DNA from 3 places in the Cryptosporangium phraense genome. Region 1 is predicted to be linked to each of the others. Evidence: riboswitches for the same ligand, from Rfam matches in the RefSeq annotation. Region 1 holds a riboswitch; each other region holds the start of a gene.

Region 1 (10,533 bases):
GCGCACGAGGTCGTCGGCGAGCGAGTCGCCGTACCGGACGACGGGGTTCCGGCTCTGCCGGTCGTAGGCCTCGGCACGGTACGTCGTGATCTCGAGGCGCAGGCCGCGCCGGGAGGCGCCGACCGTGCCGAACTCGATCCCGGTCGTCCAGGTGGCCTCGGCCCAGCCGTCCAGCAGCGCGAGCACGGCGTCCGGCCGGGCATCGGTGCAGAAGTCGAGGTCGTCACCCAGACGCCCGAGCAGGGCGTCGCGGACCGACCCCCCGACGAGGTAGAGCTCGTGCCCGGCGGCCTGGAACCGGCGACCGAGGTCGTCGGCGACGGGGGAGACGCGGAGCAGTTCGGCGACGGCGCTGCGCTGAGCGGCGGTCAAAGCAGGAGATGCAGTAGGCGGCACAGTAAGACCAGTATCGGAGGCGACGGTTTCAGTGGCTTCCGGCTCGGAGTTCGATGCGTCGGCCACGGACGTGAACCTTATCGACTGGTCGTCGGCGATGGCGCACGCATATCACACGGCCTGCTACCGACCGGCCCCTGGATGGCCTCACAGCGTTTACCGCAGACGGGCGCTATCGTCAGATTCATGGCCCGCCGAAGCTCCCCGCGTCGGCCCGGGGGTCCCGGGCGGCTGCGTCGGGTCGAAGAGGTCTCGGCCGGCGGTCTGGTCGTGCAGGGCGACTCGGGTCATCTCGAGGGCGCGCTGATCGGCAAACTGGACCGCCGGGGCCGGTTGCTGTGGTCGCTGCCGAAGGGTCACGTCGAAGCGGGCGAGACGCTCGAGCAGACGGCCGCCCGCGAGGTCGCGGAAGAGACCGGCATCGTGGGAGACGTCCTGGCGGCCCTCGGTACGGTCGACTACTGGTTCGTGTTCGAGGGTCGCCGCATCCACAAGACCGTGCATCATTTCCTCCTGGATGCGGTGGCCGGAGTGCTCTCCGACGCCGACGTGGAGGTGACCGAGGTGGCGTGGGTCCCGCTGAGCGAGATCCCTGACAGGCTGGCCTACCCGGACGAGCGGAAGCTCATCGCCCGGGTGCCCGACCTGCTCGAGCGTCCTGCGTGAGCGCGGGTCCCGAGCCGAGGGACTTCGACCTGCGTCGCCCCCGCTCGAACCCGTACGACCCGGACTCCACGGTCGTCCTGCCCGCGGCCTCGGCGATGGACGAGCCGACCGCCGTCCTGCCGGTGATCCCCGAGCAGATCCCGCCGGAGGAGCCCCCGGCCGAGGCCGGCACGCGCAGCGTCGCCCGCTCCAGCGGCGTCATGGCGATCTTCAGCCTGATCTCGCGCGCCACCGGGTTCATCCGCACCGCGGCGATCGGCGCCGCGATCGGCGGCGGCCTGGTCGGTGATGCCTACCAGGTCTCGAACACGATCCCGAACATGCTGTACGAGTTCCTGCTCGGCGGCATCCTCACCAGCGTCGTCGTGCCGCTGCTGGTCGCGGCCAAGAAGCGGGACGCCGACGGCGGCGAGGCGTTCACCCACAAGCTGCTCACCGCGGCGACGCTGTTGCTCGGCGCGGCCACGGTGCTGGCGCTCATCGCGGCGCCGCTGCTGACCGCGTTCTTCGCCAACGATCGTTCGACCGACGCCAGCCGGCACCTGACGACGATGCTGGCCTACCTACTTCTTCCCGAGATCTTCTTCTACGGTCTGTCCGCGCTGCTGGGCGCCGTGCTGAACACCCGGAACGAGTTCGCCGCGCCGGCCTGGGCGCCGATCCTGAACAACGTCACGGTCGTCACCACCGCGGTCGTGTTCCTGCTGATGCCCGGCCCGGCGACGCTGAGCCCCTCGACGATCACCGGCGCCCAGGTCGCGGTGCTCGGCGTCGGCACCACGCTCGGTATCGCGCTCCAGGCCTTCGTGCTGTGGCCGTCGCTGCGCAAGGTCGGCTTCCGCTGGAAGTGGCGGTTCGATCTGCGCGGCTCCGGCCTGGGTGAGGCGGCCCGGCTCGGCGCCTGGATGTTCGTCTACGTCGGCGTCAGTCAGCTCGGCGTGCTTCCGGTAATCAAGATCGCGAACTACGCGGGCACCCGGGGCGGCCCGGGCCCGCTCATCCACAACAACGCGTTCCTGTTGTTCATGATGGTCCACGGGATCGTCGCGGTGAGCATCCTCACCGCGCTGCTGCCCAGGATGAGCTCGGCCGCGGCCGACCGGAACTTCCCCGAGGTGACCCGGAACCTCTCGCTCGGCGCGCGCCTCTCCTCGGTCGTCCTGGTGCCCGCTACGGCGGCGTATCTCGTCCTGGGCATCCCGCTGGCGGTGACCGCGTTCCGCTGGGGCCACTTCAGCCAGGACCAGGCGATCGCGACCGGCTACGCGACGATGGCGGCCGCTATCGGCCTGGTGCCGTTCGCGATCAGCCAGATGCAGATCTTCGCGTTCTACGCCCTGCGCGACACGAGGACGCCCGCGCTGCTGAACATCCCGGTCGTCGTGGCCAAGCTCGCGTTCGACCTGGGCGTGCTGTTCTTCGTGCCGACCGACTACGTCGTCGTCGGGCTGCAGTGCGGTAACACGGTCTCGTACCTCGTCGCGGTGTTCGTGTCGGGGCGGTACCTGAAGCGCAGCCTGGGCGGCCTGGAGACGATGGCCGTGACGCGGACGCTGAGCCGCCTCGGGATCGCGGCCGCGGTCGCCGGCCTGATCAGCTGGGGCGTCGCGTACGGCATCCAGGCCGCGCTGGGCATCGGCAAGGCGGGTTCATTCGTCTCGCTGGTCGTCGCGGGGATCGTCCTGGTAGGCGTCTACGCGGTTCTGGCTCTCCGGCTCCGGGTCGCCGAAGTCGTCGAGCTCGCTGACACCGTGAAACGACGCCTACCCGGCCGCTGACGTCTCGGACGGTAACCGTCGACGCGGTGTAGTTCTAAACACTGACGGTTATCCACAACCGCCGCGGTATTTCCGTGACGAACGCCACCCTGCGGATACCGTAGGTAGTGGTTGTCGACGCCCACTACGCCCTGTGAGATAGCCGGTCGTTCGTCCGGTTCGATTTTCCAACCCGTCACGGGTTGCACAGCGTTGTGTCACCGACTCGCGACGCGACGAGAACCACATCAGCGGTACGTGAAATCGGCGTGAAGTCGTACTAACTTCACAGATCGACTGTGATGCACGTCGCAAAGCACTGGCAACTCCCACGAGGCGCAGGTTCAGTTCTTCGCGGCAACTGACGCGGCAGCCACGCCGCGCACACCGCAGGATTCGCACGCCGAGCCCTGTCCACGAGATCCGCGGTGTCCCTTCGAGTAGCCAACCAAATGGACAGGGACGGGGGACCCAAGAAGTTCGGGGTCGCCGGAACCACGATTCCGAGTGCGACCCCTGGGGTGAAGCCGCACAGCACGCGGCCGGGCAATCAACCTTCCCGCCCGAACCCGACAGCTCACCTCGCAGGCGTGCAGGAAGGAATCTCCTTGCATACGGTGCATTCCCCTCGGTGTGCCCTGCCCGCGAAACAGTACGAACGTTCTGATGAATTGGATCAGTCTGTCTCGTACGCGGACAAAACCACCGGCGGTGCTCGCCACCGCGCAACCTCTGGCCCCAAACACCGCGCCGCCTCCCGGCGCGCGACCGTGGTGGCCGGAGTCCTCGCAGGATCCCTCGGTGTTGGTCTGATCGGTGTCGCTGCCTCTCCGGCTGCGGCGGCGGATTCGGCCAGCGCACGGCTCTCCGGAGCCACGTCCGTCGGCACCGGGTCACGGACGACGCTGCACGCGATCGGGACGGTCAGCGGTAACCCCGCGTCGTTCAAGAAGTTCACGCTGCAGTACCAGTCCAGCGCGGGCTGGAAGTCGGTCAGCACGAAGACCGCGCGCAAGTCCGGTCAGATCGAGTGGACCGTCACCATCGGCGGGAACTCGAACTGGCGAGTGGTGCTGGCCGTCACCAGCGCGCACAAGACGCTGTCGCCGAACCACTACGTCAAGGCGGTGTCGAACGGGAACGCGGTCGTCAAGGCCGCGGCTCGTCAGGCCGGCAAGATGTACAAGTTCGGCGCGGCCGGCCCGAACAACTTCGACTGCTCGGGCCTGACCCAGTACGTCTACAAGCAGTTCGGGAAGAGCCTGCCGCACAGCGCGACCCAGCAGACGAAGTACGGGCGCGCGGTCAGCAAGTCGGCGAAGCTGCCCGGCGACCTGATCCTGTTCGGTAGCGGTAGCTACTACTCCCACGCCGCCATCTACGCCGGCGGCAGCTACATGTGGGACGCGTCGACGACCGGCCAGCCGGTGGCGAAGCGCAAGATCTGGAGCAACACGTACGTCGTCCGCCGTCTCGTCTGAGTCTGAGAATTTTCTTGGGTGAGACACAGCGGGGCGGGACCGGTGCGCGAGCGCCGGGACCGCCCCGCGGTCGTTCCCGACCGGTGTGAACTGCCGCGACACCCGATCGGGCCACCTCGGACCGACGTGCATCGCCGCGCTAACGTGATCGCCGAGATCACTCACTCGTTATGAGTGCTGTTCATCCTGTGGCGTACGACGCGCCGGAACAGGCAGGATGGACCTGTCCCCAGTAGCCGCCGCACGGCCTACCCTGAGGGGCGGAGCGGTCGATACTGCGGGAGGGCGGGTTGTGACACAGGTCGGCGCGCCCGTTCAGGGCGAGGTGCTGGCGGGCCGGTACCGGCTGGAAGAGGCTCTGTACGCCGATGCGGCGTCCGGGCACGCACTCTGGCGGGGTACCGACAATCTGCTCAACCGCACGGTCTCCATCGAACTGCGGGTTCCGGGCGGAGAAGCCGCCGAACAGATGATCGCCGAGGCGGTTGCCGCCGGGCGCATCGTCCATCCGTCGGTGATCGGGGTCTACGACGCCGTCGACGAGGGCCCGCGTGCCTACGTCGTCCGCGAGTGGGTCCACGGCCAGACGTTGTTCGACACGCTCGCCGCCGGTCCACTGCATCCGGCGCGCGCGGCCGCGCTCGTCCGCAACACGGCCGACGCGCTCGCCGGCATCCACGCCACCGGCCACGCCCACGGCAACCTCACGCCGTCGACGGTCCTCATCGGTAACGACGACGAGGTGACGCTCGTCGATCTCCACCTGGGTGGGCCGGGGCAACAGCCGTCCGACATCAGGGCCCTCGGCGGCCTGCTCTACGCGGGCCTGACCGGTCAGTGGCCGGACGTACTTCCCCCGCACCGCACCGGCCTGCCCGACGCCACCCGCGTCGACGGACGGATGTGCTCGCCGCGTCAGATCCGGGCCGGCATCCCGGGTTACCTCGACGCGCTGACGATGGACCTGCTCGACCCGGCCGTGCCGCCGCCCACCGCCGCCGATCTGGCGAGCGAACTGCGCCGGTACGACGTCGCCGACCCGGCATTGAGCGCGCTGGCCGTGCTGGCGCCCGAGCCCGACACCGGCGGCCCGCGCTGGACGCGTATCGGCGTGCTCGTCGTCGGCGTGCTGGTCGTGATCGGCGTCATCGTCGGCGTCGCGGCGCTGGGGCTGCCGAACTTCGGTGGCGGTGACGAGGGGTCGGGTCCGTCGACCAAGCCCAGCACGTCCGCACCGGCCCAGGCCACCGGCGGCCCGGTGAAGATCGTCCGGGCGACGCTGCTCGATCCGCCGGACGGCGACTTCGCGGAAGCGAAGGACCTCGAGAACGCCATCGACGGCAAGACGAGCACGTCGTGGAAGACCGACCAGTACAAGAGCGCGAAGCTGGGCAACTTCAAGCCGGGCATGGGCATCGTGCTCGATCTGGGCGGCAACAAGAACGTCTCCAGCGTCACGATCGGGTTCGACCACGCGGGCGCGACCTTCGAGTTGCGGGCCGGTACCGAGCAGCCGAGTTCGCAGCCGACCGACATCACCCCCTACAAGGTGATCGCTCCGTCGCAGTCGTCCTCCTCGGGCAGCACCACGGTGAAGCTCTCGAAGCCGGTCAGCACACCGTTCCTGGTCGTCTGGCTCACCGACACCGGGACGAACGACCGCGGTAAGTACCAGGTCGCCATCTCCGAGATCACGGTCAAGAGCTGAGCCGTCCACCTTCCGGTGGCCGGCAGGCTCTACTCTCTGCGTCCATGCGACCGCCGCACAGCGGGCTCGACGACCGGGGCCTGCTGCACGCCCACGTGCAGGGGGACCCCGACGCCTTCGCCGAGCTCGTGCGGCGACACCGGGACCGGCTCTGGGCCGTCGCCCTCCGGACGATCGGCAACGCCGACGACGCCGCCGACGCTCTCCAGGACGCGCTGCTCTCCGCCTACCGGTCGGCGGCCAGTTACCGCGGTGAGGCGGCCGTCACGACCTGGATGCACCGGATCGTGGTCAACGCCTGCCTCGACCGGGTACGTCGGCGCCAGGCCCGCCCGACGGTGCCGCTCCCCGAGGACGACCGCGCACCGGCCGCGCCGAACGACCCGATTGCTTCACGTGAAACGGCGATCGACGTGCAGGCCGCGCTGGCCGAGCTCCCGGACGAGCAGCGCATCGCCCTGGTGCTGGTCGACGTCCAGGGCCACCCGGTCGCCGACGTCGCGGAGATGCTGGGGGTGGCGGTCGGCACGGTGAAGAGCCGCTGCGCCCGGGGGAGGGCCCGGCTCGCGCTGCGCCTCGGGCATCTACGGAACCCCGACGGCGGACAACACGTCGAACCCACGGAAGGAGGTGCTCGGTGACACCGTCCGAACTCGATCAGCTGGCGGACTACGCCGAGGGCCTCCTCGACGGCACTCCGGACGCCGATGTGGTGGCCGGCCGCATCGCCGACGACCAGGAGTGGGCCGACGCCTATCGGCAGCTGACCGCGGTCACGACCGCGCTCGGCGACCTGCCCGACGTCTCGATGCCCGACGACGTCGCCATGCGCCTCGACGCGGCGCTGGCCGCCGAGCCGCCGCTCCAGCCCACCGCTCAGCCCGCCGCCCGGGCCGCTGAGACCGACGAGGACGGCCCGGCGGGGCCTTGGGTGGCGTCGGACCCGTCCACGGACCGGCTCAGCGCGCAGCGGGCCCGCCGGGAGCGGGCCACCAGGATCGGCCAATGGATCGCCGCCGCCGCCGCAGTCGTGGCGATCGGCTTCTGCGGGGTGTCGGTGGTCCGGTCGAACGCGCTCAACAGCGACGACTCCGCGACGACGTCTTCGGCCGGCGACAGCAAGGCCGGGCCGAGTGTGCTCTCGGCCCCGTCCGCTCCGCGAAGCGTCCACGTCTCTGGTATTTCGTATTCGGTCGGGGAACTCGGGCCGCAGGCCCGGGCCATGCTCTCCGGGCCGACCGAGGCAGCGGCCTCGCCGCGCGCGCCCGGACCCTCGACCGAGGCCGCACCCGCACCCGCGTCGTCGGCCGCGTACCCGGCCGCGCTGAGGCGCCTGCGGGACCCGGCCGAACTCGCCGGCTGCCTGGGCGCCCTCGGCCTCGGCGAGCCGCTGGCGGTCGACTACGCCACCCTCGAAGGCGCGCCCGCGATCGTCATCGTCACGCCGGACGCCGATCCGAATCAGCTCGTGGTGGTGGCCGCCGGAGCCGACTGCGGCGTCGGCGGAGCCGGCGACGAACGGGCCCGCGCCACCGTCGCACGCTGAACCGCCACCCGGGAATGCGGGCACCTACCATGGCGTTTGCGTGACTGTCACGGCGATCAGGAGGAAGACGTGGGTAGCGAAGAGATCCGGAACGTGATCATCATCGGGTCCGGTCCGGCGGGCTACACCGCAGCCGTCTACACCGCCCGGGCGTCTCTCAAGCCGCTGGTCTTCGAGGGCGTCCAGTCCGGTGGCGCGCTGATGACCACCACCGAGGTCGAGAACTTCCCCGGCTTCCCGGGTGGCATCGACGGCCCGGACCTGATGGACAACATGCGTAAGCAGGCCGAGGCTTTCGGCGCTGAGCTGCTGACCGACGACGTCACCGAGGTGGACCTGTCCGGCCCGATCAAGACCGTGAAGGTCGGCCAGCGGGAGTACAAGGCCCGCGCGGTCATCCTCGCGACCGGTTCGGCCTGGCGCCCGCTGAACATCCCCGGCGAGCAGGAACTGCTCGGCCACGGCGTGTCGGCCTGTGCGACCTGTGACGGCTTCTTCTTCAAGAACAAGAAGATCGCGGTCATCGGCGGTGGCGACTCGGCGATGGAGGAGGCGACGTTCCTCACCCGCTTCGGCGACACGGTGACGATCGTCCACCGGCGCGACGAGTTCCGCGCCTCGCAGATCATGGTCGACCGGGCCAAGGCCAACGACAAGATCGACTTCCGCGTCAACAGCGTCCCGACCGAGATCCTCGGTGACGGCGGCAAGGTCGTCGGCGTCCGCCTGAAGGACACCGTCACCGGCGAGGAGTCGACGCTCGACGCCGAAGGCGTCTTCATCGCGATCGGCCACACCCCGCGTAGCGCGCTGTTCGAGGGCAAGGTCGAGGTCGACACCGAGGGCTACGTGAAGGTCGACGCTCCGAGCAGCCGCACCAACGTGCCCGGCGTGTTCGCGTGTGGTGACCTCGTCGACCACACGTACCGGCAGGCGATCACCGCGGCCGGCACGGGTTGTGTGGCGGCCCTCGACGCCGAGAAGTACGTCGCCGCGCTGACCGAGTAATTCCCGTATCACCCCGCAGAAGGAGCAAGGAATGGGTAACGCCAAGGCCGTCACGGACGCCAGCTGGACCGCTGACGTCCTGCAGAGCGACAAGCCCGTCGTCGTCGACTTCTGGGCCGAGTGGTGCGGACCGTGCCGCAAGGTCTCGCCGGTCCTCGACGAGATCGCCGCCGAGCTCGGTGAGCAGATCCAGCTCGTCAAGCTCAACATCGACGAGAACCCGAACACCGCCCGCGACTACGGTGTGATGTCGATTCCGACGATCACCGTGTTCAAGGGGGGCGAGCAGGTGAACTCGATCATCGGCGCGCAGCCCAAGGGTCAGATCGTCAAGATGATCGAAAGCGCTCTGTAACCTTATGACCTGCTAAAGCTCCGGTCGCGAACTGCGACCGGAGCTTTCGCTTTGTTCGGACGGTCCGGTCGCGGCGGTACAGAGCGTCGATTCAGGGGCACATAGCCGACACGCGACTCGCCGTGGCGCGCTACGGTGCGCTGTCGTGGCCGCGACGCGTTACGGTCGTTGGTCGCGGCCCTACGCCGGTCCGGAGCCCTCCGGCCGGTTCCCCTTTTCGGTTCCCCCGACCGAAGGGTCGCGGATGGAAGGAGCGAGCTGACCCCATGCAGTTCATCAAGCGTGGCACCACGGGTCCGGCGGCCGCTGAGGTCAAGTCGACGCTGGTGACTTTGGGGTTGATCGCTGATTCCGGGCCCGAATCGCCGGACGACGTGTTGTTCGACGCGGTGTGCGAGCTCGCGCTGCGCGAGTTCCAGCAGTCCCGCGGCCTGAGCGTCGACGGCGTCGTCGGGCCGGAGACCTGGCGATCGCTGGTTGCCGCCCGCTGGCGGCTCGGCGACCGGGTGCTGCACCGCTCGGTGAGCGAGCCGATGCTCGGCGACGACGTCCGGACGCTGCAGGAGCGGCTGCTCGAGATGGGCTACGACGTCGGCCGCGCGGACGGCATCTTCGGCCAGCGCACCGAGACCGCGCTGCGCGCGTTCCAGCGCGAGGTCGGGCTGGCCGCCGACGGCACGATGGGCACGCTGACGATGCGTGCGCTGCGCCAGCTGGGCCGCAAGGTCGTCGGTGGGCGTCCGCAGCTGCTCCGCGAGTCGGCGATGCTGTACCACGCCGGGCCGGCGCTCTCCGGCAAGCGCGTGGTCATCGACCCCGGCCACGGCGGCAACGACCCGGGCATGATGGCCCAGGACGGCCCGATGACCTGGACCGAGGCGAACCTCGTCTACGACCTGGCCAACCGGCTCGAGGGCCGATTCTCGGCGATCGGCGTCCGGGCCGACCTCACCCGCGGCCGCGACCACGAGCGCACCGGGGCCGAGCGGGCCGCGCTGGCCAACACGCTCGGGGCCGACCTGCTGATCAGCCTGCACATCGACAGCAACCCGAACCCGGCCGCCAACGGCGTCGCGACCTACCACTACGGCACCGGGTCCGGCGTCAGCTCGACGGTGGGGGAGCGGCTGGCCGGGCTCGTGCAGCGGGAGATCGCGGCTCGGACCGGGCTGCTCGACGGCCACACGCACGCGAAGACCTGGGAGATCCTGCGGCTCACGCGCATGCCGGCCGTCCAGATCGAGTTGGGCTACCTGAGCTCGCCGATCGACCGGCCGCGGCTGATCGACCCGGCGTTCCGCGACACGGTCGCGGAGGCGATCCTGATCGCCGTGCAGCGGGTGTTCCTGCCGGTCGAGGCCGACGTGAAGACCGGATCTCTGGACCTGTCGGCACTGAAGGCCATGCAGTTCAGCTAGAGCGGTGTGCTGGTCCCAGGGCCAGCGACGGGCTCATCGAGCCCAGGAGCTTCTCCAGCGCGTACTCGACGTCGGACTTCCAGGAGAGCGCCGTGCGCAGGTCGAGGCGGAGCCTCGGCCAGCGCGGGTGCGGCCGGACGGTCTTGAAGCCCACCGCGAGCAGGTAGTCGGCGGGGACCAGGCACTGCGGCTGGTCCC
Region 2 (10,533 bases), on a different contig from region 1:
GGTGAGATACCGCGGCCACGGGTACCGCACGGCGCTGGCCGCGAACAGCGTCGGCAGCCGGCCGCCGGGGATCAGCCGGGAGACGACGAGCACCTGGGTGCCGTTCTCGGTCAGCCGCCGCCGGGTGTCGTCGAGGCGCGACCGGCCTTCGGCGCTGTCCGGCGAGAACGACGGGAGGTTGCGCCCGATGAACCGGGTCACCCCGCGCCGCCCCCAGCGGAACAGCGCGTAGACCACGCAGTCGCCGACCCAGGCCGACACCGCGGCCAACCCGATGACCTGCACCAGCGACACGCCGCCGTGGTGCACGGCCAGCACCGCGGCCGCGCTCACCGCCGCGCCGGTGGGGATCACCGGGATGATCGCGCCGATCAGCACCGCGACCACCAGCACCGGATAGCTCGCCGAAGCCGCGTCGGCGACCCGATCCGGCCAGGCGGTAGCCAGGATGGTTGCCGTCGTCGTCATGCCACCTCCACCCGGCAGCCCGGCTCCGTGTGCAGGACACGGGTGGACAGGCCGAGTTCGGTGACGGCTTGGGCGTAGCGACGGGGCGGATCGACCAGGTGCGCACGCATCCACCGGCCGATGCCGAACGGGTGCAGCGTCCCCCAGTGGATCGGTACCGCGTACGTCGGCTTGAGCCGACCGGTCGCGTGTGCGGCGCCGCTCGGATCGAGGTGGCCGGGGCCGAGGTTCGGCCCCCACCCCCACACCGGTATCAAGGCGACGTCGAGACCGAGCGCGCCCAGGTCGTCCATCTCGTCGAACTCGTCGGTATCACCGGCGAAGTAGACGCGTGACGTCGCACCCTCGACGACGTAGCCGACCGCGAGCGCGCGCGGTCCGAACGGCGGGCGGTGGCCGTCGTGAACGGCCGGGGTGGCGGTGATCCGCACCCGGCCGACGTCGTGGAACTTGCCCGGGGCGAGCTCGACGACCTCCCGGAAACCCTTGCGGTACAGGAACTCGCCGGCGCCCTCGGGCACCACCAGCAGCGTGGAGCGGCCCAGCCGGCGCAGCGAGGCCAGATCGAGGTGATCGGCGTGCAGGTGCGAGATGCAGACCGCGTCGACGTTCGCGTGCAGGGCCGGGTCGAGCGGCGCGGCCGTGCGCCGGAGCACGTTGGCCACCCGGGGCAGCAGCACCGGATCGGTGAGCACGCGGACGCCGTCGAGCTCGATCAGCACCGTCGAATGCCCGAGGAAGTGCAACGACGGGAACTCGGCCACGTGGTTACCGTACCCCGACGGCCTAGGAGCTCAGCTCGTACGCGGTCTCGGCGATGAACTGCCCGGCCGCGCCGCTGCACCCGTCGGACTCGCCCGGACGCTTGACCCACAGATACGCCGCCACCTGGGCGTCCCCGGTGGCCGTGGTCGGGTTGCGGCCCAGCTTGCGGCCCGACGGGTCGCACCACTCCCCGTCGCCGGCCGGGCCGTTGCCGTTGCGTGACGTGTCGACCACCAGCTGCCCGCCGCCGAGCGCGGCCAGCACCCGCTTGCCGTACGCGACCTCGGCGCCGGACGTCCGGTAGTTCGACGTGTTGAGCGCGATTCCGTCGCCGTAGCGGGCCGCTCCGGCCCGTTTCGCGCGGCTCGCGGCCTCGCTCGGCCCGAGCCAGGCGGAGTGGCCGACGTCGTAGTAGACGCGCGCCTTGGGGCTCTGCTGTTTGATCGTCTTCGCGGCGTACCCGAGCAGGTCGAGACGCTCCTGATGGCCGTCGGCGGAGAGGCAGTCGGTCAGGTGCGGGAGCGCGTCCGGTTCGAGGACGACGATCGACGTCCCGGAGCCCAGGCCGGACGCGAAATTGCCGATCCAGGTGCGGTAGCCGTCCGCGCTGTCGGCCCCGCCGGCGCTGGCGCCACCACAGTCGCGGTTCGTCATGTTGTAGGCGACGAGCACCGGCACCCGGCCTCTCGACGCCGCCCGCGCGGCATACGTCCGCACCTCGCCGCGGACGTCTCCGGGGTTGTCGACCGCGAACCACCGGGCCTGGGGCTGATCAGCGATGCGGTCCCGGATCAGGCCGACCCGCGAGTCGCCGGAATTCGCGGCCACCCACTCCACGGCCTGGCCCTCGGAATCGACGTAGAGCGGGCCCAAGGCGGCCTTTACCGGCTTGGGCGTCGGCTTCGCCGAGGCCGGAACACCCGGCGGTAAGGCGATGGCCGACCGCTTTGGCGAAGCGCTCTCACGCGCACCCTTGGATTTGCGGTCCTCGGACGATGAGCATCCAGTGGGGGCGCAGGTGGGTTCCGGGCGACCGGTCGCGTTCGCCGCGATCAGGCTCGTGCCGCCGATGACGACGGCCGACCCCAGTGCGGCCGCACCCAATCCAGCGGTGAGCACTCGGCCCTTCGTGCGTCCACGACGGTGTCGAGCGAGAGGCATGCGCTCCATCTTGTCGAAAGCGAACGCGTGCTCCCATTCCGGCACCCGGCCCTTGAGGACTCTTTAAGAGTTCCTCGTGGTGTTACCACTCCCTTCCGGAGTTACACGGTCAATCGCCTTAGACCGCTCCAAATCCCCGCGTTCTGGGTTCACACCGATTCGGCTGAACACTAGGGACCGCATTGAGGCCTTAATGGTCTCGCGCGACACTTTTCTGTATCACGGGCGGGTAACTTGGCATTCACCCTATTTTGTGGTTCTGTCGTTTTCGTCCGTTCACCGCGGACCTCACGCCCGGCTACGCCGAATCCTGCCCCGGGCGATGAGACCCGAACTTCCGGCAGGAGCGGGGGACCCACTTTCCGGCGTCGCAGTTCGACGCCTCGGGGTGAAGCCACCTATAGCGTGGCCGGGCCGACTCAGCCCGAACCCGACAGCTCACCTCGTAGGCGTGGAGAGGGTCGGATATGTCTAAGGAGTCTTCCCATCCCACCCAGCTCAACGCCGAATGCCCGCGTGACGCGGGTGGACGGCATCGGGCGCCACGGCGCCTGAACCCGCTAGGACGGGGCCTGGCACTCGCCGTGGCCACCGGTCTCGCGGGGATCACACCGCTGGTCGTCGGAGCAACACCGGCCAACGCGGATGTGAACTGGGACGCGATCGCGCAATGCGAGAGCGGAGGGAACTGGAACATCAACACCGGGAACGGGTTCAAGGGGGGCCTGCAGTTCACCTCGTCGACCTGGCGGGCCCACGGCGGCCACCAGTTCGCGACGAGCGCGAACAACGCGACCCGCCTGGAACAGATCACGGTCGCCAGACGCGTGCTACGCAGCCAAGGCATCGGAGCCTGGCCGACGTGCGGGCAGAAGGGGTACAGCAAGAAGAGGTACCGCACCACTTCGCTGAACGAGGCCAGCCGCAGCTACAAGCGGTCGGGCAACCCGTACCGGGAGCACACCTCGTACCGGAAGAAGACCCAGCACACGTGGAAAGACACGTGGAAGCACACGTGGAAGAAGTCGGCGTCTTCGTCCGTACAGCGGAAGAAGAGCGTGACCGCGGTGCGGTCGGCCGTCGTGACGCGTCCGGTCGAGGTGGTGGACTTCGTGCCACAGCGGATGTTCAGCACGTCGCAGAAACCGACGGTCGTGGCGGTGCCGACGTACCTGGTACGGGCCGGCGACAGCCTGGTCACGATCGCCGCCGCGCACCACGTCGAGTGGCAGGTGCTCTTCGAGAAGAACCGGGCCCTGATCGGCGCCGATCCCAACCTGATCCATCCTGGACAGAAGATCCTGATCGGATAGACGGACAGAACACCTGAAAGCAGGGGGTCCCGGTCGCCGTGCCGGGACCCCCTGGCGTACGGCCGTCCGAGTCGGTCTGAACGGAGGACTGCGGGCCGCCCGGCGCGACCGCCATCATGGCTCTTCCTGCAGGTGGCGGGGGTCACGCCTGCCGTAAATGACCACAAAGGAGTGTCATGTCGGCCACACCGGGCGCGGTCGCCGACGAGCTGAGCGTGCTGCTCGGTCGGCTACATCGGACACTTCGCCGGGCGTCCCGGAGCGACCTGCCGGACGAGCCGCTCCCGTCCGCGCAGATGGAAGTGTTACGCGTCGTGCAGAACGCGCCCGGCATCGGGGTGAAGGCGGTCGCGGCCGCGCTGGGCACCGCGCCGAACACCGTGAGCACGCTGGTCGGCGATCTCACCGCCAGCGGACACCTGGAGCGCCTGCCCGATCCGCAGAACCGCCGCGCGGTCCGGCTCACGCTGACGGCGTCGGCGACCGAGCTCGTCGACGGGTACACCGATCACCGGCGCCGGATCGCCGCGGCCGCCGCCGAGCAGCTCGGATCCGACGATCTCGAGGCGCTCGCGGCCGCCCTCCCGGCACTGAACCGCCTGCTGGTCTTACTGGGCGGCTAGGCCCTGTCCTGCGAATCTCGCTCGCAGCGAGGCACCGCTCAGCCGTCGTCAGGCAAGGCGGAGGGATGTCCGGCTGTCGCTCATTTGGTGCAGCTGTTGTATCCGGACATCCCGACAACGCGGCCTGGCGGCGGCTGAGCGGAGCCGCAGCCGAGCACGGATTCGCAGGACAGGGCCTAGGACCGTCGCAGCAGGACCGTGGGACTCTCCGGGTCCGGAGTGAAGCGGACCAGGCCGACCGGGCCGTAGGCCGGGTCGACGACCGGGACGTCCTGGCCCTGCTCGGCCGCGGACACGATCGCGGTCGCTTCCGCCGCGGTCAGCCAGCCCGCCGTCTCCGTGCTCGCCTCTTCCTGACGCATCAGCTCGACGTTGGCCCGGTTGCGTTGCGCCTCGATCGAGCCGTCCGGGTAGTAGCAGGCCCAGCCGACGATCTTGCCGCCCAGCTGCACCGGGGTGTCCACTCCCGAGCGATAGGCCCGCAGGATCGCGCGGGCCTCGTCCGGGCGGATCGCGCCGACCTCCTGGTACGACACCTCGACCGCGGGTTCCGGTTCCGGCTCGGGCTCCTTGATCACCGGGAGCTGACGGGTCAGGTCGGTCGGTTCGTCCTTCTGTTCCTTCCACCAGCTGACCGGCGAACCGGCCGGCGAGACCTGGGCCGCGCCGTCCGGGGCCGGGGAGGTCGGGCGACGGGTGGGGAGCGCCGGGGGCGTCAGCGGGACGAGTACCGCGTCGGCGGTCTTGGCCAGGCCGGGGAGACGGATCGCCGGGTGGGACGGGTCGCGGCGGAGCAGTTCGTCGGGGGTCGGGATCGTGGGGGCGTCGACCATCGAGGGTTCGAGGTTCTGCACCGCGGTGCGGAGTTCGTCGAGGCGGCCGGCGATGGCCGGTTCCGGCTCTTCGTCGTCGGCAGGTTCCGGGTCGGGCACGGTGATCATCGGGAGCAGGACGGTGAGGTCGTTGTAGGGCGCGGGGGTCTCGGCCGGCCAGTCGTCGGCCCACTCGTCCGGGTCGTCGGAATCTTCCTCGGCCGCCGGGAGCGTGACCTCAGGGTCGGTGGCCTCGTCGGGGAGGTCGGGCCTGGCCTCGGCGACGACGAGGGGAGCCTCGTCCTCCGGCGCTTCATCGATCGGTTCCTCGGCCGGCGCCTCGTCGACCGGCGTCACCTCGGTCTCCGCCTCGTCGGCCGACCGGGCCGGCTGCGCCTCGCGGTCCGGCTGCTCGTCGTAGGCCGGCTGCTCGTCATACGCAGGCTGGGTCTCGTCGGCCGGCCAGGCCGGCTGGGCGTCCTCGGCCGGCCAGGCCGGCTGGGCGTCCTCGGCCGGCCAGGCCGGCTGGGCGTCCTCGGCCGGCTCGGCCGGGTCGCGGGCCACCAGCCAGCGGGATTCCTCCGGCAGGAGGCCGAGGTCGTCCATCAGGGGCCAGAGGCCGGCCAGCGCGGCGTCCGGGTCGCGGGCGAACAGCGTGCCGCGCACCCGCCAGAACACGCACCCGCCGACCCGCTCCAGCACGGCCTGCCGACGCATCTCCTCGGCCCACCGGGCCGCACCCCGGTACCGCCCGTGATCGCACTCGATCGCCAGCCGGCGCCCGTCGTTCGTCGGCAGCACGAAGTCGACCCGGTGCCGCCCGATCGGGTACTGCACGGCCGGACGCACGCCCAGGTCGAGCAGCCGGCGCAGGACCGACCGCTCCAGTTCGGACTCGCACGCCGCGTACAGCGTCTCGTCCGGGATCGGCTCGGCCGCCACGGCGGCCAGCCCGAGCTTCGGCGCCGCGCAGTACCGCAGCAGCGCGGCCCGGGCGTCGTCCGGATGGAGGTTCTCCGGGCCGACCGAGTGGAACACCCACATCTGGTCCTTGGCCCGGCTCGCGGCGACGTTGACCCGGCGGTGGTGGTCGGCCCCGGTGAAGGCGGCTCGCGCTTCGTCGCGGTCGGACACGACCAGGCTGACGAACATCACGTCCCGCTCGGCGCCCTGGAACGTGTACGAGTCGCCGACCTTGAGCGCCCGCCGGGCCATCTCCTGCTCGCCCAGGTGACGCACGAGCTGCTCGTTGATGTACTGCGCCTGCCCGCTGCTGGCCAGCAGGCTGATCACGCCGAACGTCAGCCCGGCGTACTCGGGGTCGGCGGCCAGCCGGGAGATCGTCGCGACCAGCGCGTCGGCCTCGGCCAGGTTGACCTCGCCGTACCGGTCGCGCTTCTCGCGCATGCCCGGCACCCGCACGACCCGCACCGGGTCGAGCTTGCCGCGGTCGGCCCGCAGCGGCTGGACCGTGCCGTCGTACCACTGCTCGCTGGAGAACGAGATGATCTCCGGCACGCACCGGAAGTGCTCGGTGAGCATCAGCGGTTCCGGCGACCGGCGCACCGCGTGGTCGTACAGGCTCGTCGTCACGTCGAACAGCGGCCACGACGGCAGGTCACCCAGGTGGTCCTGCCCGAGCCGGGCCACCTCGTCGTGGGCCAGCCCGATCGCGTACGGCCCGATCTGCCGGTCGTCGCCGACGACGACGGCCCTGGTCCCCAGCGACAGCACCGGCATCGACAGCAGCCCGCACTGGCTCGCCTCGTCGACGATCACCACGTCGAACGGCGTCGTCCCGCCGGTGAACTGCGCCACCGCCCGGTCGACCGACATGATCCAGACCGGTACCGCGGCCACCGCGTCCCGCATGTGCTGCTGCGCCAGCGCGGTCCAGCCGGCCGACCGGCGTCCGGATCCCTTTCCGACCTTGCGCAATGCGGACGCCCAGCCGGCCAGCGCGTCGCGGGCCTGATCGTCCATCCGGCCTGCCGCCGCCAGCCAGGCCGACCGGGTGGCCAGCTCGCCGACCAGTTCCCGGGCCCGCTCGCGCAGCGCGTCGGCCTGCCGCCCGAGCGCGCCGGTGTCTTCCGGCCCGATGACGAGCCGGAGCCAGGTGTCGGCGCGTCGCCAGTTCCAGGCCTGGTGGCTGGTCGCCGGGTCGGGCAGCCGGCCCTCGGCGGCGATCCGGCTGGCCCACAGCGGCGCCACGGTGGCCAGCGACGCGTGCAGCTCCTGCCAGCGCTGCATGGCCGGACCGGCGGCACGCAGCCGGTCGGCGTCCGCGAGCACGGCCTCCCAGAGGTCGTAGTCGCCGGTCGCCCAGGCCCGGTCGAGCTCGCGCCAGTGCGGCGACGCGTTGGCGTCCAGCAGCGCCTCGTCGAGCACCGCGCGGACCGCCCGGCCTTCGCGCTCGGCGTCGTCGCTGTCGAAGACCGCCACCAGCTCGGCGACCCGCGTCGCCACCGTGGCCAGCGCGTTCGGGTCGGCCCAGTCGGCCTCGCCGGGGTTGCCGGCCCGCAGGTAGGGGGCCAGCCGGTCGCGCACGGTCGGCCAGTAGCGCAGCCCGATGTCGACGACGTCCCCGACCTCGCGCAGGTACCCGCCGATCACCTCGACCGTGCTGGGGTCGTCGGGCGCCTGCGGGCCGTCGAGCTCGGCGACGAAGTGGTTCCAGCGCTCGGTGAGGCGGTGGCGGGCCCAGTCCAGCCGCACGGTCGCGAGAGCGGCGTCCACGTCGTCGACCGTGCGCAGCGGAGCGCCGTCGACGCGGATCTCGTCCCGGACGGAGGCCAGCCGACGGTGGATCAGACGGCTGACCCCGCGCGCCTCCACCAGGCGTAGCCGCAGCATGTCGAGGTCGGTGCGGAGCTGACGCGGGTCGGCCCAGAGTTCGTCCGGGATCTGCACCGCGCGTCCGGCCAGGACGCTGCGCCAGCGGGCGGTCTCGGTGAGCATCTCGGTGCAGCCGGCGACCTCGGCCTGGCAGGTCTCACGCCAGGCCGGCGAGACCGCGAGCCGACCGGCGAGCCGCCACTGCCAGGGCTGGTAGGCCCGGGCCCGGTGGGCGATCCGCCAGATCTCGTCGGCCGTCCCGGCGATCGTCGGACGTCCGGCCGACCGCACCGCGTTGATGTCGACGCCGAGCGACGCGAGCGAACCGACCCGCTGGCGCAGCGACTCGCTGTGCTCGTCGGCGCGGGCCAACCGGCTGCCGTCGGGAAGGGACTCCCGCTCCGGGAGCCGGCGCTGGGCGTCGCCCAGGTCCTCCGGCCGGTAGGTGTTCGTGAGCACGGTGAACTCGGCGAACTCAGCGTCGGTGAGCGGGAACGGCGCGGACGGGTCGATCGTGTCGGCGACCAGCGCGAGCCGGGCCTCGTTGGCCCACAGCCACTCGGCCACCTCGACCGCGGTCGCCTCGGCGCCGTCGACCAGGAACGTGCTGCTCTCGCGGTCGGCGACCGTGCGCATCGCGTTGTACCTGCCGGCCAGGTCCTGCTCGGCGGTGTCGAGCGCGGCCCAGAGCTCGGCCAGGCTCTCGGCCGCGGCCTCCTGGTCGAGCGCGCCGGCCTCGGCCTGCAGCTGGCGGACCGCGGTCTCCAGCTGCCCCAGCTGCTTGGCGCTGGACCCCATCACGCTGATCGCCAGCGGTTTCAGCGCCTGCGGGAGCTTGTCGCGCACCTCGGCCAGCGGTTCGTCGCGATGGGACACGACCAGCACCCGGCGGCCGTGCGCGACCAGGTGGCAGATCAGGTTCGCGATCGTGTGGGTCTTGCCGGTGCCGGGCGGGCCCTGCACCGCGACCATCCGCTGCCGGGCCAGCCGGCGCGCGATCGTCTCCTGCTCGAGGTTCGCGGGCAGCGGGAACAGCAGCCGCTCGCCGATCGACTGCCACTGCTCGGGCGGGTCGTCGGGCAGCACGAGCGTCGACGGGTCGTCGGCCAGCAGCGCGGCCAGCGACCCGGACGGGACGTGCCCGGCCGCGAGCGCGGCCCGGAAATCGCCCAGGAACCCGGCCAGCGCGGTCCGCCGGGGCCGGAGCATCAGCAGGCTGGTGTCGCGGATGTGCGGCTCGGCGAGTTGGGCGTCGTGGCGGACGACCCGCGGTGGCAGGCCGAGACGACGCAGCGCCGAGCGGTAGAACTCGGTGCGGGCGGCCTGCTCCCAGGGGTCGAGGCTCATCGCGCCGCCCGGGCCGGCCAGGTCGTGCAGGCGGGCGTCCGGTGCGTCGGGCAGCGCTTCGAACGCGTCGGTCTGCAGCCGGAGCTCGCCGGTCGGCGTCACGGTGAGCGCGCCGGAGTCGGGGTCGACGTCGATCGAGATCGGCGCGGCCAGCAGCGGGTCTTCGACGGTCAGGCCGCCGACCAGGCCGCGGAACAGGCCGAAGCCCCAGACCAGCTCGTGCGAGGCCTCCAGCCGCACGGCCGCCTGACGGAGCTCGACCAGCCGCGAATACGTGCCACGGACCGCGTCGGCCTCGGCCGCCTTGATCGACCAGGGTTGCCAGAGCCGGGCCAGCCACTCGTCGACGGCGGGCTCGACGGCGTCCAGATCGAGGTCGGGGTCGCGCTCGGCCGCGATCTCGCGCCACCCCTCGCGGAGCGCGGGGCGGCGGCGGGGGTCGTCGACCGTGCCGTCGAGGAGCGAGCGGACGACGGCCGGCAGGTCCGGCGGACGCGGCCGCGGCGGACGACGGAGCTCGAGCCATCGCTCGGCCTCGGGCGCGGGTTCGGTCTCGGGGATCGGGTCACCGGCGAGCCAGCAGCCCGGTTTCCCGGCCGGAAGGGTCGCCTGCCACACGACCGACTCGGCCGCGTCGAGCGTTCGGGCCGGGCGGGCGGAGAGCGCTCGCACCGCCGATAGATAGTCGGCGAAGCGCGACACGCGACTACGTAATGCCTCGACCCGGTCGGTCGCCGCCGTCACTGGAAACACCGCCGTCACTAGCGCCTCTCGATCCCCCACCGGCCTTCGGCCGACCGTACCGGTGAACACCGCCCCGAGGGCAGGGGTCCAGCGACACCTCACCCGGCCGGATGAGGCACGGTAGACCACCTGACTACCCTGTGGCATCCGGTGACTACGAGCCGAGATCGCGCCCTTGCGACGAGCGAGAATTTACGTCACTCGACTCGCGGCCGCGTCGACGGCTCCACCCGACGCTCGAATCGCTCGATCATCGCGGTGAGAGCGGCGCGTGATTCGTCGCTCGATCCGGCGTGATCGCGTAGGTGGTGCGGCTCCGGTTGCCGGTACTTCAGACTGGAGCAACCCTGATGCTCCAGACTTGAGCGAGGGAGGGCTCGATGCGCGCGGAGATCGAGGACGCACTGGAGCGGGCGCACTCGCGGTTCGTCGCGTCGGTGCGGGCGACCCCGGCCGGGGCGGGCG
Region 3 (10,533 bases), on a different contig from region 1:
CTGATGGCCTCTCCGCCCCGGCCCGAGGTCGCCGACGAGACCGAGGCGCTGACCGGGCTCGCGACCGCCCCGGAAGACGCCACCGCGCGGGAAGACCGTCGGGTCGGCCGCACCGACCCGGACGGCGACCAGCCGGGTGGTCGCGGACCCGGCGGGTTCAACGCGCTCGCGGCCGCGCCCCGGCGGTGGTGGCGTCAGCTCACCAGCATGCGCACCGCGCTGGTGCTGCTGTTCCTGCTCGCGCTGGCCGCCGTACCGGGCAGCACGTTCCCGCAGCGCGCACTGAACCAGGCCAAGGTCGAGCGGTACTTCGTCGACCACCCGACGCTCGCGCCGTTCCTCGACAAGCTCTCCGCGTTCGACGTCTTCGCCTCGCCCTGGTTCGCCGCGATCTACCTGCTGCTGTTCGTCTCGCTCGTCGGCTGTCTGGTGCCGCGGATACGCGTCCACAGCCGAGCTCTGATCAGACGGCCACCGGCCGCCCCGCGGAACCTGGACCGCCTGCCGGTCTCGGCCTCGGGCCAGACCGGCGGCGAGCCGGCCGCGGTCGCGACCGCGGTCCGCCGGACGCTGACGCGCAACCGCTGGCGGACGGTCGTGCGCACCGAGCCGACGGGCGCGGTGACGGTCAGCGCCGAGAAGGGCTACCTGCGGGAGACCGGGAACCTGGCGTTCCACGTGGCGCTGGTCGCGCTGCTGGTCGGGGTGGCCTCCGGGTCGCTGTGGGGGTGGAAGGCGAGCGTCCTCGTGGTCGAGGGCAACGCGTTCTGCGACACCGTGCAGGCTTACGACTCGTTCACGCCCGGCACCCGGATGCGCGACGCCGCCCTCCCCTCGTTCTGCGTCCAGCTGGACGACTTCCAGGGCACGTACCAGGCGAACGGGCAGCCGGAGGACTTCCTGGCCAAGGTCGAGTACGTCCAGGGCAACCAGGCGTACAGCCAGAACCCCGACGAGAAGTACGACCTCAAGGTCAACCACCCGCTGCGGCTCGACGGCGCGAACGTCTACCTGATCAACCACGGGTACGCGCCGGTGCTGCGCTACACCGACAAGTACGGCACGGTGTTCGAGGAGTCGCCCGCGTTCCTGCCGCAGGACTCGCAGCTCACCAGCGAGGGCGCGTTCGTCCTGCCGGACGCGAACCAGGACCCGAAGTCGGCGTCCCGGGCGCGGAACGTGCAGATGGCGTTCACGGGCTTCTTCCTGCCGACCGCGCCGGCGTCCGGGCCGCCGATCCAGTCGGTGAGCCCGAAGCTGGAGGACCCGGCGGTGACGCTGGTCGGGTACCGCGGCGACACCGGACTCGACTCCGGGATCCCGCGGTCGGTGTACTCGATCGACCAGAACCAGGTCGACAGCGGCGCGCTGAAGTCCGTCGGCTCGAAGAAGCTCTCGGTCGGCGAGACCTGGACGCTCGACGACGGCACCAAGCTGCAGTTCGTCGGCGTGAAGGAGTTCATGACCGTCCAGGTCGGGCACGACCCGGGCGAGAAGATCGTGCTCGTCGCGGCCGTGTTCATGCTGCTCGGCCTGATCACGTCGCTGACCGTCCGGCGGCGTCGGCTGTTCGTCCGGATCTCGCCCGACGGCCGGATGGCCGTCGGCGGCCTGGCCCGGACCGATCCGGACCGGTTCGCCTCCGAGTTCGATGCGCTGTCCCAGCGGCTGGTCGCCGCTCAATCGCCACCTGACGTACCGGCCGACACCAAGGAGTCGGTCGCCGTGGGGAAAGAAGGATCGTCGTGACCGAAGTCCAGCTCGCTGATCTCTCGAACACGCTGCTCGTCGTCGCGATCCTGGCGTACACGGTGGCGATGTTCGGCTACGCGATCGAGTTCGCCTTCGGGCGGCGCGGTCTGGTCGCGGCCCGCGCCGCGACCCCGGCGCAACGGACGCGGGTGCTGGTCGGGGCCGGAGGTCCGTCGGGCGACGCGCCGGTGTCCCCGGCCGGGCCGGTCGGCGCCGCGGCCGGTACCGGGACGGGGGCCGGGGGCGGGGCGCCGATCACCGGGGGGCGGGCGGCCTGGTTCGGGCGGTTCGCGGTGGCGGCGGCGGTTCTCGGCGCGCTCGCGCAGATCGGTTGCCTGGCCGCGCGCGGGATCGCGGCCGGTCGGGTGCCGTGGGGCAACATGTACGAGTTCGTGTCGGTCGCGTGCGTGGTCGGCACGATCACCTGGCTCGTGGTCTCGGCCCGGCGCCCGGTGCGGTACCTGGGCATGTTCGTGATGTTGCCGGTCGTGCTGCTGCTGGGGCTGGCCGGAACCGTGCTGTACGTGGACGCCGGGCCGCTGATGCCCGCGCTGAACTCGTACTGGCTGTGGATCCACGTGTCGGCCGCGTCGATCTCGGTGGGGATCTACCTGACCGCCGGCGTCATCGCGATCCTGTACCTGCTGCGCGAGGGCTACGACCGGCGGATCGCGGCCGGGCGCCCGGCGAAGTCCCCCGGCTTCCCGTTCGGCGTCGGTCGGCACCTGCCTGCGGCCGACGGTCTGGAGCGACTGTCCTTCCGCCTGCACGCGTTCGGCTTCCCGATCTGGACGTTCGCCATCATCTGTGGCGCGATCTGGGCCGAGGCGGCGTGGAGCCGGTACTGGGGCTGGGACCCGAAGGAGACCTGGGCGTTCATCTCCTGGGTCGTGTACGCGGCCTACCTGCACGCCCGGGCGACCACGGGCTGGCGCGGTCGCCGGGCCGCCCTCATCGCGGTCCTCGGCTTCATCACGATGATGATCAACCTCTACGTGATCAACTTCGCCGTGAGCGGCCTGCACTCGTACTCCGGGCTGTGAGCCCAAGGGGCTCTGTGCGGAGCACCAGTGCGGTGTGGGCTGCGCCACTCGGAGGCTTCAGGGCGAGGTCGTGAAACCTTAATTCTTGGGTGCCGTCAGCGGCGTTCCGGGGTCGGCTCGTCGGAGGACTTGGGCTGATCGGCCGGACGGGGGAGGTCTTCTCGGCGGCGGTAGGCGAGGGCGGCTTCGTAGTCGTCGCCTCGGAGCCAGCCGACCACGACCACGTCCTCGTGTTCGGTCTGCTGAGCCATGGTCTCGTCCCCCTCGGTACTGCGCTCGTTACCGACAAATTACCCCAAAAGTCGGAATCTGGGCGGTAGCTAACGGGCGTATCGGGCGCCACAGGCGTCACGGCCGCGAGGTCCTCCGTTCGGCGATCCACAGTGGAGCAAATCATCCGCCGTTCGAACGATGCGACGACGTAACCGCATTAAGAGGCGCTTAAGCCAGCGCTCCGGAGTGGACTAACTACTCGGCGCTGTCCTCTGTTAGACGTTCACTCAGAAAGCCGGACGAGGCTGGACCGGCGAGTAACACATGGCCTACCGTGTCCCACGACTCTCCGAACGTCCGCCGTTCACCATGGATGGCGTCGGGCAGTCGCCGCTGAATCGCAAGAACCGGGGAACCGAGTTCCCGGGGTGAATCCGCCGTCGAGGCGGTAGGGCAGCTCCCGCCCGAACCCGTCAGCTAACCCGGTAAGCGGCCTAGTGGGAGTGAGGAGTGCCGCGCCAGTGAGGCCCTTACGGACTCACGCTCGTCGTCCGATCGTTCTGGTCAGCGTCGTCGCCGCCGTGCTGAGCGTGGCGTTGCTGCCGGCAGGCGGCGCCAGTGCGGCTCCGTCGCTCACCGAAGCCGAGAAGCAACTCGACGCGCTCGGTGTGAAGATGGACAAAGTCAACGAGCAGATGAACAGCGCCAAGGTCCAGCTCAAGCGGGTCAAGACGCAGCAAGCCGGGCTGAATCGTCAGTTGTCGGCGTCGCAGGCCAAGCTCGACGCGTCCCAGGACGCGGTCGGCAAGATCGCCGCCGCCGCGTACCGCGACGGTCGGATGCGCCTCTCCTCGTCGATCATCGACACGGGCTCGCCGGCCGACTTCCTGGACCAGCTCGCGACCGTCGAGTGGCTGTCGGCGCAGCAGCGCCAGACGATCACCGAGGCCAAGGCGTACCAGGCGCAGTTCGACGGGACGAAGAAGAAGGTCGACCTCCAGGTCCAGACGGCGACGCGGATCGAGAAGCAGCTCGACACGCAGCGCAAGTCGATCCAGAAGGACCAGGACAAGTGGGAGCAGATCCGTCGCTCGGCCTACGCCAAGCAGTACGGCAGCTCGTACCAGACCGCGACGTACAACGGGCAGGCCAGCGGTAACGCGGCCGTCGTGGTGCAGTTCGCGCTGGCGCAGCAGGGTGAGCCGTACGTGTTCGGCGGCGCCGGCCCGAACCAGTGGGACTGCTCGGGCCTGACGATGATGGCCTGGAAGCAGGTCGGCGTGAACCTGCCGCACTCGGCCCACCAGCAGTACAACATGATCAAGCACGTCTCCAGGGAGAACCTGCAGCCGGGCGACATCGTGTTCTTCTACTCCGACCTGCACCACTCGGCGATCTACATCGGCAACGGCCAGGTCGTGCACGCGCCGACCGAGGGCCAGCCGGTCCAGGTCGAGCAGGTCGCGAACATGCCGTACGCCGGGGCCGGCCGCCCCTAGAAGCGAGAGGTCGGTGGGCCATGAATACTGGTGTTCATGGCCCACACCGACCTTCGTGAGTTCCTGAAGCGGCTGGAGAAGGCCGGTGAACTCAAGCGGGTGACCGCGCCGGTCGATCCGACGCTGGAGATCAGCGAGATCACCCAGCGGGTGGTGCGCGACGGCGGTCCGGCCCTGCTGTTCGAGAACCCGACGCGCGGCGAGATGCCGATCGTGATGAACGTGTTCGGCACCGAGCGCCGGATGGCCCTGGCCCTCGGCGTCGACGATCTCGACGAGATCGGGCAGCGCATCGCCGGTCTGCTCAAGCCCGAGCTGCCCCAGGGTTTCAGCGGCTTCCGCGAGGCGCTGGGCAAACTCACCCAGCTGAAGAACGTCCCCCCGAAGCGGGTGAAGACGGCGCCCAGCCAGGAAGTCGTCTACAAGGACGACGCGGTCGACCTCGACCGGTTGCCGGGCCTGCAGGTGTGGCCGGGAGACGGCGGGATCTACCACAACCTCGGCCTGACCCACACGAAGCACCCGGAGACCGGCGCGCGCAACCTCGGCCTGTACCGGCTGCAGCAGCACAGCCGGAACACGCTGGGCATGCACTGGCAGATCCACAAGGACTCCACCGCGCACCACGCGGTCGCCGAGCGTCTCGGCCAGCGGCTGCCGGTCGCGATCGCGTTCGGCTGCGACCCGGCCGTGTCGTACAGCGCGACCGCGCCGCTCCCCGGCGACATCGACGAGTACCTGTTCGCCGGCTTCCTGCGCGGCGAGCGGGTCGAGATGGTCGACTGCCTGACCGTGCCGCTGCAGGTGCCCGCGCACGCCCAGGTGGTGCTCGAGGGGTACCTCGAGCCGGGCGAGCGCGCCCCGGAGGGCCCGTTCGGCGACCACACCGGGTTCTACACCCCGGTCGAGGACTTCCCGGTGCTGCACGTCGAGTGCATGACGACGCAGCGCAAGCCGATCTACCAGTCGATCATCACCAGCCAGCCGCCCCAGGAGGACGGGCCGATCGGCAAGGCCACCGAGCGCATCTTCCTGCCGCTGATCAAGTTCATGATCCCCGACATCGTCGACTACGACCTGCCCGACGCCGGCGTCTTCCACAACTGCTGCATCGTCTCGATCGACAAGCGGTTCCCGAAGCACGCGATGAAGGTCATGAACGCGATCTGGGGCGCCGGGCTGCTCTCGCTCTGCAAGCTGATCGTGGTGGTCGACGCCGACTGTGACGTGCACGACTACCGCGAGGTCGCGTTCCGGGCGTTCGGCAACGTCGACTACGCGCACGACATCCTGCTCACCCAGGGTCCGGTAGATCACCTCGATCACGCGTCCTACCAGCAGTTCTGGGGTGGCAAGCTGGGGGTGGACGCCACCCGCAAGCTGCCTACCGAGGGCTACCACCGGGGTTGGCCGGAGGAGATGCGGATGAGCCCCGAAGTGGTCGCGAAGGTCGACGCGCGCTGGCGGGAGCTGGGCCTGTGACCGAGACGGTCGAGGCGCCGAACAAGGTCAAGGCCTTCCTGCGGCTGGTCATGATCGAGCACTCGGTGTTCGCGCTGCCGTTCGCGTACGTGGCCGCGCTGACCGCGATGCGAACCGAGGGCCGGTCGGTGCAGTGGCTGACGCTGCTCGTGATCACGATCGCGATGGTCGCGGCGCGCACGGTGGCGATGGCCGCCAACCGCATCATCGACCGGCGCATCGACGCCCAGAACCCGCGCACCGCCCAGCGGGAGCTCGTCACCGGGGCGCTGTCGGTGCGGTCGGCCTGGGTCGGCCTGGTCGTGGCGCTGGTGGTGTTCCTGGCCTCGGCGGCCTGGCTGGGCTGGCTCTGCCTGGTGCTCTCGCCGATCGCGCTGTTCTTCCTGACGATCTACTCGTACGCGAAGCGCTTCACGGACTTCCCGCAGGCGTTCCTCGGGCTGGCCCAGGCGATCGCTCCGCTCGGCGCCTGGATCGGCGTCACCGGGCACTGGTCGTGGGCGGCGTTCGTGCTCGGGCTCGCGGTCGGCACCTGGATCGGCGGCTTCGACCTGATCTACGCCTGCCAGGACGTCGAGGTCGATCGGCGGATCGGCGTCCGGAGCGTGCCGGTTCGGTTCGGCATCGCCGCGTCGCTGCGGGCCTCCACGGTCGTCCACGTGGTCACGGTGGCGCTGTACGTCTGGTTCGGTGCGATGACCGGCTACGGGTGGCTCTGGTGGGCCGGAATGGCGTTCACCGCGGCCGTGCTGGCCTACGAGCACGCGATCGTGCGGGCCGACGACCTGTCCCGGGTGAACCGGGCGTTCTTCACCGCCAACGGCGTCATCGGGATCGTGCTGTTCCTGTTCGCGCTGGCCGACCTCGTGTTCCGGCAGGACCTGACCTGGTGAGACTGCCCTGGGTGGTCGGCGTCTCCGGCGCGAGCGGTACGCCGTACGCGCAGTCGGTGCTCAACGGGCTGCTCGACGCCGGTGAGGCCGTCGACCTGGTGGTGTCGCGGGCCGCGCGGCTGACGCTGCTCGACGAGGTCGGCCGGACGATCCGGGACGCGCACTGGGAAGAGGACGTCGCGGCCTGGCTCGGGCGCGACCTGAAGGACGTGCGCTACTGGCCGCCCGGTGACCTCGCGGCCGGGCCGAGCAGCGGCTCGTACCAGGTGCGCGGGATGGTCGTCGTGCCCGCCAGTACGGCGGCCGTGGCCGGCATCGCACTGGGGCTCTCGAAGGATCTGCTGCAGCGGGCCGCGGACGTGAACCTGAAGGAGCGGCGGCCGGTGGTCGTGGTGCCCCGGGAAACCCCGCTATCCCGGGGGCACCTCGTCCACCTGCTGGCGCTCCACGACGCCGGAGCGGTGGTGCTGCCGGCCAGCCCCGGCTTCTATGCCGGAACCTCCACGGTGCAGGAGCTGGTCGACTTCGTTGCGGGGAAGGTGCTCGACACCCTCGGAGTCGGCCACACCCTCTTCACCAGATGGCGCGGAGAGTTGGGTGGGGCACGGGCGCTTCTTTAGTGCCCCGCTGCTCTCCGCTCTTCGAGTTCGACATCCGGGTCACCAGATGCGAGCAGCGCGCGGACCTCGGATTCCCGGAAGCGACGGTGACCACCCGGGGTGCGGATGCTGCTGATTCGCCCAGCGGCCGCCCACCGCGTCACGGTCTTCGGGTCCACCCGGAAAAGCGCCGCGACCTCACCTGGGGTGAGTAGACGCTCGCCAACCTCCACTTTCGCCTCTCTTCTCGCCGGTGCGAAATCGCACGTTGATGCGCCGGAACGGCGCGGCGTTATTGGTTCGCGAGTCATTCAAGCACCGGAGGTCCGGTCGGCGACCGGAAACGGCCAAACTGATCTGATCGGGAGTCGATGGTCGATGCATCACCGATTGTGTGGCCGCACATCGATTCGCGCTGGTGCCGACCAGTCCCTACCGGGGTGACCTGCGATTACGGAGATTTCTCGGCTGGTTGACACAGCGTCGGCAAGGCTTCGGCGTGTTGGTTCGATTCCGAAGACCTAGTCCTGTGTCTGCGGTCACGAATTGTCGAGCTCTGTTCAACGAGTGCTCTTCGGTCCACATCGAACGAGATGTTTGCACTTCCAGAAGACAACGTTCGGCGCGACAACGTCGGCCTACTGCGGTTTGCCTGCGGGCGTGGGTCAGCGTGCCGCCCGGCCGCGGCTTACGATGCCCTCTGGGCTGGTGAGCGGCCGGTATCGGTGCGGAGCCGGACCGCCGGAGAGGAGCGTCGTGGACGAGATCGACCGGCGGTTGCTGGACACGCTCCGGAGCAGCGGCCGGGAGACGTACGCGGAGTTGGCGCGGCGCGTCGGTCTGTCCGCCCCGGCCGTGCACGACCGCGTGGGCAAACTCGAGTCCACCGGCGTCATCACCGGTTATCACGCGTCGGTCGACACCACGGCGATCGGTCTCGGCGTCACCGCGATGATCGGCGTGATCCAGGCCGAGAGCTCGGAGCAGGACGAGATCGCCGACGCGCTGCACCGCCTGCCGGAAGTCGAGTCGTGCTGGTTCGTCGCCGGTGAGGAGTCATTCCTGCTTCTCGTGCGGGTGCCCGACGTGGCGGCGCTCGAGCACACGATCGGCCGGCTGAACCGCATCCACGGCGTCGCCCGAACCCGTACGACCGTTGTGCTATCCACGAAATGGGAAGGCCGCGCGCGTCCGTTGGACGATCGCTGAACCGGACGGATTCCGAACGTGAGCCGCAGTCACGTTCGCTTTAGGTCGGTCCTGTTTCCGACGGCAACCAATTTTGGTCGACACAAGACTCGAATTGCTGTCGGGGTGCCGACAATTTGCCGCCTCCGAGTATCGGTCACGGGTTAGGCGATCGGGAATTCGCCGACGATTTGCATCTCGCGCGTCCCGACTCGGATACCGAGAGTGGCGAGCCGTTAGGGGGAACGGTTGGGGCCACTGAGTCGAACGGCGATACGGTTTTGACGGGTCGGTGGATGGGCTCCAATTGGAAGAGCGATTCCTTGATCGAATTAGCATCCACTTAAAAGCGGATAAATGGGCTGTGCACGGCCTGGGGGTCGTTCGGTGGTCGTGCGGACGTGGTGACGGGGGATGCGTCCGGAACGGGTGACTATCGTGGCCGTCATGACCGCGATCCCCACCACAGCCCCGTCATTGGTGACGCTGAGCGACATTCAGGCAGCCGCGGACAGGATTCGGGACTTGGTGGTGCGGACGCCGCTGCTCCCGTGCGCATGGGCCGAAGCCGGGCGTCCGCTGTGGCTGAAGCCCGAGAGCCTGCAGGCGACCGGGGCGTTCAAGCTGCGCGGAGCCAGCAACGCGCTGGCGCTCCTGGACGCCGGCCAGCGGGCGCGCGGGGTCGTGGCCCAGTCCAGCGGCAACCACGCCCAGGCGGTCGCGTACGCGGCGGCCCGGCTGGGGATCCGGGCAACGATCGTCATGCCCGACACGACGCCAGCGGTGAAGCTCGAAGCGACCCGGGGATACGGCGCCGAGATCCTGATCGTGCCGCCGGCCGAGCGGGACGTCCGTCCGCTGGAGCTGGTCGCCGAGCACGGGTACGCCCACGTCCCGCCGTACGACGACGCCCGGATCATCGCCGGCCAGGGCACCGTCGGACTGGAGATCGCGGAGGACCTCGGGGCCGATCACTCCGCGGCCGGCGAGGGGGACCTCGTCCTCGTGCCGGTGAGCGGGGGAGGGCTGATCTCCGGCGTCGCCACCGCGATCAAGGCGCTGTCGCCGACGACGCGGGTGATCGCGGTCGAACCGGAGCTGGCCGCGGACGCGGCCGAGAGCTTCCGGACCGGGCGGCGGGTCACCTGGACGCCGGAGCAGACCTACCGGACGATCGCCGACGGCCTACGGACGACGTCGGTGGGCGTGCTGCCGTTCGCGCACATCCGCGAGTACGTCGACGGGGTCGTGACCGTGTCGGACGAGGAGATCGCGTCGGCCGTGCGGGTGCTCGGCCGGAAGGCCCGGCTGGTCGCCGAGCCGTCGGGCGCCGTGACGACGGCGGCCTACCTGTACCACGCGGCCGAGCTGCCGCCGGCGGCGCGGACGGTGGCGGTCGTCTCGGGTGGGAACGTGGATCCGGCCAAATACCTGGAGTACTTCGGTGGGGCGTGACCGGGACTGGATCGACGAGGCGATCCGGCTGGTCGAGGCCGACGCCAACCGCTCGGCCGACACCCACCTCCTGACGTTCCCGCTGCCCGGGTCGGCGCTGGAGCTGTACATCAAGGACGAGTCGACGCACCCGACCGGCTCGCTGAAGCACCGGCTGGCCCGGTCGCTGTTCCTGTACGCGCTGTGCAACGGCTGGATCCGCGAGGGGACGACGGTCGTCGAGGCGTCGTCGGGCTCTACCGCGGTGAGCGAGGCGTACTTCGCCCGGATGCTCGGGCTGCCGTTCGTCGCGGTGATGCCGGCCGGGACGAGCGCGGAGAAGGTAGCGCTGATCGAGTTCCAGGGCGGGCGCTGTCACCTGGTCGACGACCCGCGGACGGTCTACGCCGAGTCGCACCGGCTGGCGTCG

Evidence for each region. Region 1 has a riboswitch for cyclic di-AMP ahead of FL583_RS41175 (C40 family peptidase). Riboswitches for the same ligand answer to the same signal wherever they lie in the genome.
Region 2: another riboswitch for cyclic di-AMP. It lies ahead of FL583_RS42395 (LysM peptidoglycan-binding domain-containing protein); the one in region 1 lies ahead of FL583_RS41175 (C40 family peptidase).
Region 3: another riboswitch for cyclic di-AMP. It lies ahead of FL583_RS38420 (C40 family peptidase); the one in region 1 lies ahead of FL583_RS41175 (C40 family peptidase).

Annotation. Positions count from the first base shown of each region.
Region 1 covers NZ_VIRS01000026.1:74,224-84,756, reverse strand. Annotated here, with positions in the region: gene FL583_RS29705 (CCA tRNA nucleotidyltransferase) at 1-372, opposite strand, end outside; gene FL583_RS29700 (NUDIX hydrolase) at 583-1,062, shown strand; gene murJ (murein biosynthesis integral membrane protein MurJ) at 1,059-2,840, shown strand; cyclic di-AMP (ydaO/yuaA leader) riboswitch at 3,252-3,425, shown strand; gene FL583_RS41175 (C40 family peptidase) at 3,593-4,300, shown strand; gene FL583_RS29685 (protein kinase family protein) at 4,593-6,008, shown strand; gene sigM (RNA polymerase sigma factor SigM) at 6,053-6,649, shown strand; gene FL583_RS29675 (hypothetical protein) at 6,646-7,554, shown strand; gene trxB (thioredoxin-disulfide reductase) at 7,624-8,562, shown strand; gene trxA (thioredoxin) at 8,594-8,917, shown strand; gene FL583_RS29660 (N-acetylmuramoyl-L-alanine amidase) at 9,184-10,335, shown strand; gene FL583_RS29655 (GNAT family N-acetyltransferase) at 10,328-10,533, opposite strand, start outside.
Region 2 covers NZ_VIRS01000004.1:358,319-368,851, forward strand. Annotated here, with positions in the region: gene FL583_RS08655 (DedA family protein) at 1-468, opposite strand, end outside; gene FL583_RS08660 (MBL fold metallo-hydrolase) at 465-1,232, opposite strand; gene FL583_RS08665 (glycoside hydrolase family 6 protein) at 1,255-2,394, opposite strand; cyclic di-AMP (ydaO/yuaA leader) riboswitch at 2,714-2,860, shown strand; gene FL583_RS42395 (LysM peptidoglycan-binding domain-containing protein) at 2,979-3,707, shown strand; gene FL583_RS08675 (MarR family winged helix-turn-helix transcriptional regulator) at 3,884-4,330, shown strand; gene FL583_RS08680 (AAA domain-containing protein) at 4,507-9,996, opposite strand; gene FL583_RS08685 (maleylpyruvate isomerase N-terminal domain-containing protein) at 10,449-10,533, shown strand, end outside.
Region 3 covers NZ_VIRS01000058.1:11,396-21,928, forward strand. Annotated here, with positions in the region: gene FL583_RS38405 (cytochrome c biogenesis CcdA family protein) at 1-4, shown strand, start outside; gene resB (cytochrome c biogenesis protein ResB) at 4-1,749, shown strand; gene ccsB (c-type cytochrome biogenesis protein CcsB) at 1,746-2,795, shown strand; gene FL583_RS40650 (hypothetical protein) at 2,891-3,046, opposite strand; cyclic di-AMP (ydaO/yuaA leader) riboswitch at 3,390-3,515, shown strand; gene FL583_RS38420 (C40 family peptidase) at 3,530-4,507, shown strand; gene FL583_RS38425 (menaquinone biosynthesis decarboxylase) at 4,544-5,989, shown strand; gene mqnP (menaquinone biosynthesis prenyltransferase MqnP) at 5,986-6,882, shown strand; gene FL583_RS38435 (UbiX family flavin prenyltransferase) at 6,879-7,502, shown strand; gene FL583_RS38440 (BldC family transcriptional regulator) at 7,499-7,714, opposite strand; gene FL583_RS38445 (Lrp/AsnC family transcriptional regulator) at 8,238-8,690, shown strand; gene FL583_RS38450 (threonine ammonia-lyase) at 9,117-10,124, shown strand; gene cds1 (L-cysteine desulfhydrase Cds1) at 10,114-10,533, shown strand, end outside.